2 regions of the Microbacterium sp. KUDC0406 genome follow, and region 2 is predicted to be linked to the other one. Evidence: riboswitches for the same ligand, from Rfam matches in the RefSeq annotation. Region 2 holds a riboswitch; the other holds the start of a gene.

Region 1 (4,408 bases), 670 kb from region 2:
TGTGCACGGCAGCGGCGTGTGGATCGGCGCATTGACGTTCAGCACCAGCCGCCCGAGGTTGGTCGGATGCAGGCCGTCGGCGTCCTTGGCAGGATCGATCCGTTCCAGGACGGCGTCGGTGTCGAGGTGCTTCGGCAGCGGCAGCTGCACGATGTACCCGTGGCAGGCCGGGTCGGCGTTGAGCTCGTCGATCAGCGCCTCGACCTGCTCCTGCGTGGCATCCGCCGGCAGCTCGCGCTGGATCGAGTTCATCCCGATCGCCTCGGACTGCCTGTGCTTCATCCCCACGTACAGCTGGGATGCCGGGTCGGCCCCCACCAGCACGGTTCCGATGCCCGGCACCACACCGCGCTCGCGCAGTGCGGCGACGCGCTCGGCCAGCTCGGTCTTGATCGCCGCCGCCGGCGGCCTTGCCGTCGAGGATCTTCGCGGTCATGTCATGTTCCTCTCATCGAGACTGCAGGCCCGCGCCGAGACCGAGGTGCTACGCCCCCGTCTCGGCGCGGGCCTGCAGATTCGAAACGATTACTGCTGCAGGTCGGGGTACAGCGGGAACGCGGCGGCGAGCGCGTCGATGCGAGTGCGCAGCGCATCGATGTCGGCACCGGGCTGCAGCGCAAGGGCGATGACGTCGGCCACCTCGGTGAACTCGGCGTCGCCGAAGCCGCGCGTCGCCAGCGCAGGCGTGCCGATCCGGAGGCCGCTCGTCACCATCGGCGGACGCGGGTCGTTCGGCACCGCGTTGCGGTTCACCGTGATGTGGATGTCGTGCAGCAGATCCTCGGCCTGCTTGCCGTCGATCTCGGCGTCGCGCAGGTCGACCAGCACCAGGTGCACGTCCGTGCCGCCCGAGCGCACGGCGATGCCGGCATCCTTCACGTCCTGCTGCGAGAGACGGTCCGCGATGATCGCGGCGCCGCGCAGCACGCGCTCCTGGCGCTCCTTGAACTCCGGGGTGCCGGCGATCTTGAACGCGGTCGCCTTCGCGGCGATCACGTGCATCAGCGGGCCGCCCTGCTGCCCGGGGAACACGGCCGAGTTGATCTTCTTCGCGATGTCGGCGTCGTTGGTGAGGATGAAGCCGGAGCGGGGGCCGCCGATGGTCTTGTGCACGGTCGACGAGACGACGTGGGCGTGCGGCACCGGGTTCGGGTGCAGACCGGCGGCGACGAGACCGGCGAAGTGCGCCATGTCGACCCAGAGCAGGGCGCCGACCTCGTCGGCGATCGCGCGGAAGGCGGCGAAGTCGAGGGTGCGGGGGTACGCCGACCAGCCGGCGATGATGACCTTCGGCTTGTGCTCGATGGCCAGGCGGCGCACCTCGTCCATGTCGATGGTCGACGTCTCGGGGTTCACGCCGTACGCGACGATGTCGTAGAGGCGGCCGGAGAAGTTGATCTTCATGCCGTGCGTGAGGTGACCGCCCTGGTCGAGCGACAGACCCAGCAGCGTGTCACCGGGGCGGGCGATCGCGTGCAGCACGGCGGCGTTCGCGGTGGCGCCGGAGTGCGGCTGCACGTTGGCGAACTCGGCGCCGAAAAGGTCCTTCGCCCGCTGGATGGCGAGCTCCTCGGCGACGTCGACCTCTTCGCAGCCGCCGTAGTAACGGCGGCCGGGATAGCCCTCGGCGTACTTGTTGGTCAGCACCGAGCCCTGCGACTGCAGCACCGAGACGGGCACGAAGTTCTCGGACGCGATCATCTCGAGGAAGGTCTGCTGGCGCTTCAGCTCACGATCGAGGACCTGAGCGATCTCGGGATCGACCTCGGAGAGGGGTGCGTTGAAGAAGCGGTCGGTCATGGCGGTTTCCTGCTTTCTCACGGGAAGAGGGGATGGTTTCGCATCGGCCCAGGCGCGCGGTCGATTCCCATGAGAAGTCGCTCCCCGGTGGTGACCCACCCAGACGCCAGTCGCGACGAGGAAGAGCCTACCCGATGGGCGCGCGCCGCGGATGCCGAAGATCCGAGCATTACGGGCCTCGGCCCCTCCCCTGCGGCGCGCCATCAGGATAGGTTTTGTTCATGGCCCTTCCTGATTCCCTGCCACTCGTCCCCTACCCCGTCGATGTCCGCAGAGAAGAGGGTGTGATCCCCCTGGCTTCCGCGCGCATCTCCGGCGACGCCGCCGTCGCCGGGCAGCTGCGCGACGCGCTGGTCACGCGGACCGGCATCCGGTCGCAGATCGTCGGCGGCGGAACGGATGCCGAGATCGCGCTGTCCGTCGATCCCGCCGTCGGCGGCCCCGAGGCGTACCTCCTCGACACGAGGGAGGACCGCGTCCTCATCACCGGCGCGGACGCCGCCGGGCTGTTCTACGGCACCCGCACGCTGCTGCAGCTGGTGCATGAATCGGATGCGGGATGGGTCGTCCCCGCGTGCGCATCGAGGATGCTCCGCGCTTCGCGTACCGCGGCGTGATGCTCGACGTCGCGCGGCACTTCTTCGGCGTCGACGATGTGAAGGCCTACATCGACCGCGCCGTCGACCTGAAGTTCAACCACCTGCACCTGCACCTCACCGACGACCAGGGCTGGCGTCTGGAGATCGACTCCTGGCCGCTGCTCACCGAGCGAGGGTCGGGCAGCGACACCACCGGCGGCGAGGGCGGGTTCTTCACGAAGGACCAGTACCGCGAGATCCTCGCCTACGCCGCCGACCGCCACGTCACGGTCGTGCCCGAGATCGATCTGCCCGGTCATACGCACGCGGTGGGCGTCGCCTACCCCGACCTCGTCGAGCAGCCCTGGCTCAGCGAGCAGTCCGTCGCCGAGCAGGCGGCGCTCGGCATCCCGCTGCCGGTTCACGGCGAGTTCTACCGTCGGCGCCGCGGTGGGGCACTCCTCGGTGCGCATCCACGAGGAGCGCACCTACGACTTCGTGGGCGACGTGCTGAGAGAGGTCGCGGAGATCACCCCCGGCCCGTACCTGCACATCGGCGGCGACGAGTGCCTCGGCACGCCCGCCGCGGACTTCGCGCTGTTCTTCGAGCGGGTCAGCCGTATGGCCGCCGACACCGGCAAGATCCCCGTCGCCTGGCACGAGGCGGGTGCCGTCGCCGGCATCGCCGAGGGCACGATCGGGCAGTACTGGGGCAGCGTCGAGCCGAAGGGCTCGCATGCCGAGGAAGCCGGGCACTTCGTGGAACGCGGTGGCTCGCTGATCATGTCGCCGTCCGACCGCACCTATCTCGACATGAAGCCCACTGCGGACTTCCCGCTCGGGCTGGTCTGGGCGGGGATCGTGCCGGTGCGCGCCGCCTACGAGTGGGAGCCGACCGCGGTCGTGCCGGGCCTTCCCGCCGAGGCGATCCTCGGGGTCGAGGCGCCGCTCTGGACCGAGACCGTCACCACCATCGCCGCGGGCGACGCGCTGGTCTTCCCGCGCATCGCCGCGCACGCCGAGACCGCCTGGTCGCCGAAGGACGGCGCCGAGCGCAGCTGGGAATCGTTCCGCACCCGAGTCGCGGGCCTGGCTCCCGCGTGGGAGGCTTCCGGTATCGACTTCACCCGTTCTGAGGAGATCGCATGGGCATGACCGACAGCTCGGCACAGGGTTCCCTGCTGATCCATTCCGCGCGGCTGGTGAACGACGGCCTCATCGTCGACGACGCCTGGGTCCTCATCGAGGACGGCCGTGTCGCCGAGCTGGGCGTCGGGCAGGACCGGGCCGATGCCGACACGATCGTCGACGCCACCGCCGTCGCCGGCAGCGGCGCGATCCTCACCCCCGGATTCATCGACATCCACGGTCACGGCGGCGCCGGTGTCGCCTTCGATGACGGCGTCGCCGCCATCCGCACCGCCCGTGACATGCACCGCACCCACGGCACCACCAGGGCCGTGGTCTCACTGGTGACGGGGTCGCTCGACGCGCTGGCGGCGCGGGTCGCCGAGATCGCGGACCTGCGCGAGACGGATGCCGACATCCTGGGCAGCCACCTGGAGGGCCCGTTCCTCGATCCCGGACACAAGGGCGCACACGATCCGGAGCTGCTCCGCGAGCCGACCGGCGGCGACGTCGAGCGACTGCTCGAGGCCGGCCGCGGCACCGTGCGGCAGATGACGATCGCGCCGGAGATCCCCGGCGGTCTCGAGGCGGTGCGCATCGTGGTCGCGAGCGGCGCGGCCGCCGCGATCGGACACACGGACGCCGACGACGACACCGTGCGCGCGGCGTTCGATGCCGGCGCATCGATCCTCACGCACGCATTCAACGCCATGCGGCCGATCCACCATCGCAACCCGGGGCCGGTGCTCACCGTCGGCGGCCGACCATCGCGTGACGCTGGAGGCGATCGTCGACGACATCCACCTGCATCCGCATGTGACGAAGCTGCTGTTCGACGAGGCCCCCGGCCGGGTCGCTCTCATCACCGACTCGATGGCGGCCGCCGGATCCGTCGACGGCGA
Region 2 (4,408 bases):
GCGGCTGCTCGAGCTGCGCGACCGGGCGACGGTGTTCCTCGACGGCGTGCGGCTCGGCACCATCGAGCACGACGGCGAGCAGTCGCTGGCGCTGCCGGCATCCGGCGGTGAGGGTGTGCTGACGATCGTGGTCGAGAGCCTCGGGCGCATCAACTACGGGCCGTATACCGGGCAGCGCAAGGGCATCCTCGGCGGCGTGCTCATCGGGCGTCGGTACGCGCACGGCTGGGAGCACCGCGTCGTGCCGCAGTCGGTGGTCGTTGAGCGAGCGCAGCGAGACGAAACGCCCCCCGACGGCCTCGCCACCGCGACCTTCGACGTCACCGATCCGGCCGACGCCTGGCTCGCGTTCCCCGGCGGGGCGAAGGGCATGGTCTGGCTGAACGGCTTCCTGCTCGGCCGGTACTGGGAGCGCGGCCCGCAAGTCACGCTCTACGCCCCCGGTCCGCTGTGGCGCGAGGGCCGCAACGAGATCGTCGTACTCGACACCGACCGCCTCGGCGCGAGGGTCGAGATCCGCGAGAACCCCGACTTCGGCGCATCCGAGGAGTTCATCGGCGCGTGAGCGCCGGGGCCGCCGGGTCGTTCCGGGTCGCAGTTGGTCCCGCTCTGCCGGTTCCTCTTTCGTTCAGGTCGCAGTTGGTCCCGTTCTGCCGGTCGGATTCCGGGATGTACTGCGACCTGAACGTCGGGGCTGTGGTGATTCGGGGACGAACTGCGACCTGAACGTCGGGGCGAGCCCGGTTTCGGCGACGAGCCGGGACCTGGACGTTCGGTGAAGCCGGCTTGTGAGTCGCCCTGTCCGCGTCGTTCCGGGTCGCAGTTGGTCCCGCTCTGCCGGTTCCTCTGTCGCTCCGGTCGCAGTTGGTCCCGTTCTGTCGGTCGGATTCCGGGACGAACCGCGACCTGAATGCCGGGGCTGTGGTGATTCGGGGACGAACTGCGACTTGGACGCCGGGCGAGGCTAGTTCCGAGCCGAGCCGAGCCGAGCTGAGCTGAGCTGAGCTGAGCCGAGCTGAGCCGAGCCGAGCCGAGCTGAGCCGAGCCGAGCCGAGCCGAGCCGAGCCGAGCCGAGCCGAGCTGAGCTGAGCCGAACCGCGACCGCGACCGGAGCGTCGGAGTCAGGCGGTCGCCGCGCGCAGCGCGATCTCGATCATGTCGCCGAAGGTCTGCTCGCGCTCCTGCGCGGTGGTCGCCTCGTGCGTGACGAGGTGATCCGACACCGTGCAGATGCTCAGCGCGCGGCGCTGCCGGTACGCGGCGAGCGTGTACAGCGCGCTGGTCTCCATCTCGACGCCGAGCGCGCCGTGCGCGATGAACGGGTCGTTCAGCTCGGGCCGCGTCGTGTAGAACTGGTCACTCGAGAACAGCAGGCCGACGTGCACGGCGCTGGCCAGCGACATCGTCTCGGATGCCTCGACCGCTGCCCGCAGCAGGCCGAAGTCCGCGACCGGGGCGTAGTCGAGTCCCTGGAACCGCACCCTATTGATGCCGGAGTCGGTGCAGGCGCCGTTGGCGATGATGATGTCGCGCATGCCGACGCGCTCGGTGAGCCCGCCGCACGAGCCGACCCGCACGACGGTCTGCACGTCGTACTGGTCGAACAGCTCGTTGGCGTAGATCGACATCGACGGCTGCCCCATGCCGGAGCCCTGCACCGAGACGCGGTGCCCCTGCCAGGTGCCGGTGAAGCCCAGCATCCCGCGGGTCTGCGAGTACAGCACCGCGTCGTCGAGGAAGGTCTCGGCGATCCACTTCGCCCGCAGCGGGTCTCCGGGGAACAGGACGATGGGGGCGATCTCGCCGGGGGCTGCGGCGATGTGCGGAGTGCTCATTCAGCCAGGCTATCCGCGCGGTAGCCTGGAACCGCGACTGGCGTGGCCGGGTGACCGGCGGGGAGCGTGGAGTACGGCATCGACCGCCTGGGTGCCCATCGGAACGATGGGAGCACACATGCGATACGGGATGAATCCGCACCAGGCCGCCGAGGTCACCGGAGGGCCGGCCGCCTTGAACGGCGAGCCCTCGATGATCAACTACCTCGATGCGCTGAACGCGTCGGCTCTGGTGCGCGAGGCGGATGCCGCCACCGGACTGCCCGCCGCGGCATCCTTCAAGCACGTCTCGCCGGCCGGCGCCGCCGTCGCCGGGAAGATCGACGACGTGGCATCCGAGACCTGGCGCGTGCACGACGACGGAGGCCTGATCTCGGCCTATGTGCGCGCCCGCGACGCCGACCCGAAGTCGTCGTTCGGCGACGTGGTGGCGCTCTCGCGCCCCGTCGACACGGCGACCGCCGAGTTCCTGCGCAGCGTGATCTGCGACGCCGTGATCGCCCCGGGCTACGAGGAGGGTGCGGTCGCGCTGCTGAGCGGGAAGCGCGGCGGCCGGTTTCTGGTGTTCGAGGCGGATGCCGGCGGAGCCGCCGCGCCGGGAGCGCCGCGAGCTGCTCGGCGCGGTGCTCGAGCAGGACCGGGATGCCGCCGACGTCGCGACCGCGCTGCCGGCCGGAGTGCTCGACGACGCCGGCCGCCGCGATGCGCTGCTGGGCATGATCGCCGCCCGGTACACCCAGTCGAACTCCGTCGTGCTGGTGCGTGCCGGTGCCGCGATCGGCATAGGGCGGGACAGCAGAACCGCGTCGACTGCGTGCGCCTCGCCGGCGCCAAGGCGCGGGTGTGGTGGCTGCGCCGGCACGCCTTCGTGTGCGAGCTGCCCGAGGTCGCCGGAATGCGGCGGCAGGACCGGCTGAACTGGCAGATCCGCTTCGCCGGTGCCGAGATGACCCGCGCGCAGCGCGCGGAGTTCGCGGAGCTGTTCGGGGCCGAGGCATCCGATCGGTACGCGGATGCCGGCTGGCGCGACGCCTGGTGCGCGGACCTCGCCGGCGTGACCCTGGTGTCGGACGGCTTCCTGCCGTTCCGCGACAACGTCGACCACGCCGCCGAGTACGGTGTCGCGACGATCGTCGAGCCGGGCGGATCGACGCGCACCGACGAGGTCGTCGCTGCCGCGGCCGAGCACGGCATCACGCACGTGCAGACCGGGCTGCGCCTGTTCCGGCACTGAGTACCATCATTGTAGACACCCGATGAAAGCGCAAACATTCGCGCGTTCCGTGCATTCTGAGGGGAATCCCTTGTCGATACATCCGATCTCTGTTAGCGTCCTCGGTGATCCCCACCACCGACGCAATGGAGCAGAAGGATGCGTGTCCCCTACACACCCCGGCCCGGATCGCGTGCCGGAGGGCGCGCGGTCCGCAGCGCCCTCGCCGCGCTCAGCGCGACCGTCGTCATCGGAGCTCTCATGACACCTGGAGCGGCGTCCGCCGCTGAGACGGACGACCTCGACATCGCGTTCGGCGGGTCGCTCGTCGGCACCACGACCTACACGACGGTCGAGGGCGAGACCATGCGCGGCACGGTGCACCGGATGGACGGCGGCGAGGAGCAGATCCCCGGTGGCGGAGTGACGCTGGGCGGCGGCGGTCAGGGCATCCGCTTCGACGCCTCCGGCTTCACGCTCGCAGATCCGGACGCCACGAGCGGCTTCGTCGCCGAGCTGTCGATCACGCCGGCGACGAGCCAGACCGACATGGCGACGCTGTTCGGTGCCGGCGGCAACCTGTTCGTGCGCGTCGAGGGCGGTCAGCTGGTCTACGGCTTCGACTCGGTCAGCGGCAGCGCCTGGACCAAGCACCGCCTGACCGCTCCCGCACCGGCAGGCGGCACCGGCCACGATCTCTCGGTGCAGTACATCCGCGCGGGCTCCGGTGCGGAGCTGCACCTGGCACTCGACGGCGTCGAGCTCGCGCCGGTCGTCTCCGACGCCCCCGCCGCGATCAACGCGTCCGCCGCAGCCTCGTTCGGGTTCGGCAATGACGTGCACCCGGCTGCCACGAGCCGCGGATATCAGGGCGACCTGGGCCGCGTGCGCGTGGCATCCGGGCTCACCGCCTACGACCCCGCGCAGAACACCTACCAGCCGGCGCCGGTGACGAAGGCACTGCTGAACGCCGGGTTCTCGGGCACCGTCGACGGCAGCACGTACCGGGCCGGCGCGGGCGACGCACTCGACGGCGCGCTCACGATGCGCAGCGGGGCGACGGTCGCCTCCGGGAAGCTGGCGCTCGCGTCGGCCGCGCAGGCCGCCGACTTCACCGCATCCGACGCGCCGTTCACGGGAGCGGCGCTGGATGCCGGATTCGTGATCGAACTGGAGTTCACCGCCGACACGGCGCAGAAGGACCTCGCGACCCTCGCCGCCGTCGGCGGGAACCTCTCGGTGCGCTACCGGAACGACGCGCTGCAGTACGGCTTCAGCTCGAATCAGTCCGGCACCTGGACCGACCACATGGGCACGACCGGCCTGCCGGCGAACGGCAAGGCGCACATCGTCTCGGTGG

What was found. Region 2 has a riboswitch for ZMP and ZTP ahead of L2X99_RS12975 (hypothetical protein). Riboswitches for the same ligand answer to the same signal wherever they lie in the genome.
Region 1: linked by a shared signal. The riboswitch ahead of glyA (serine hydroxymethyltransferase) and the one ahead of L2X99_RS12975 (hypothetical protein) in region 2 are both predicted to bind ZMP and ZTP.

The regions. Positions count from the first base shown of each region.
Region 1 covers NZ_CP091138.1:1,934,877-1,939,284, forward strand. Annotated here, with positions in the region: partial or broken gene L2X99_RS09735 (bifunctional methylenetetrahydrofolate dehydrogenase/methenyltetrahydrofolate cyclohydrolase) at 1-436, opposite strand, end outside; gene glyA (serine hydroxymethyltransferase) at 526-1,800, opposite strand; ZMP/ZTP riboswitch at 1,840-1,924, opposite strand; gene L2X99_RS09745 (glycoside hydrolase family 20 zincin-like fold domain-containing protein) at 2,022-2,417, shown strand; partial or broken gene L2X99_RS17875 (family 20 glycosylhydrolase) at 2,417-2,713, shown strand; gene L2X99_RS17880 (family 20 glycosylhydrolase) at 2,829-3,533, shown strand; gene L2X99_RS09755 (hypothetical protein) at 3,845-4,306, opposite strand; gene L2X99_RS09760 (amidohydrolase family protein) at 4,278-4,408, shown strand, end outside.
Region 2 covers NZ_CP091138.1:2,607,434-2,611,841, reverse strand. Annotated here, with positions in the region: gene L2X99_RS12985 (beta-galactosidase) at 1-565, shown strand, start outside; gene deoD (purine-nucleoside phosphorylase) at 1,122-1,835, opposite strand; ZMP/ZTP riboswitch at 1,859-1,935, shown strand; gene L2X99_RS12975 (hypothetical protein) at 1,942-3,069, shown strand; gene L2X99_RS12970 (alpha-L-fucosidase) at 3,208-4,408, shown strand, end outside.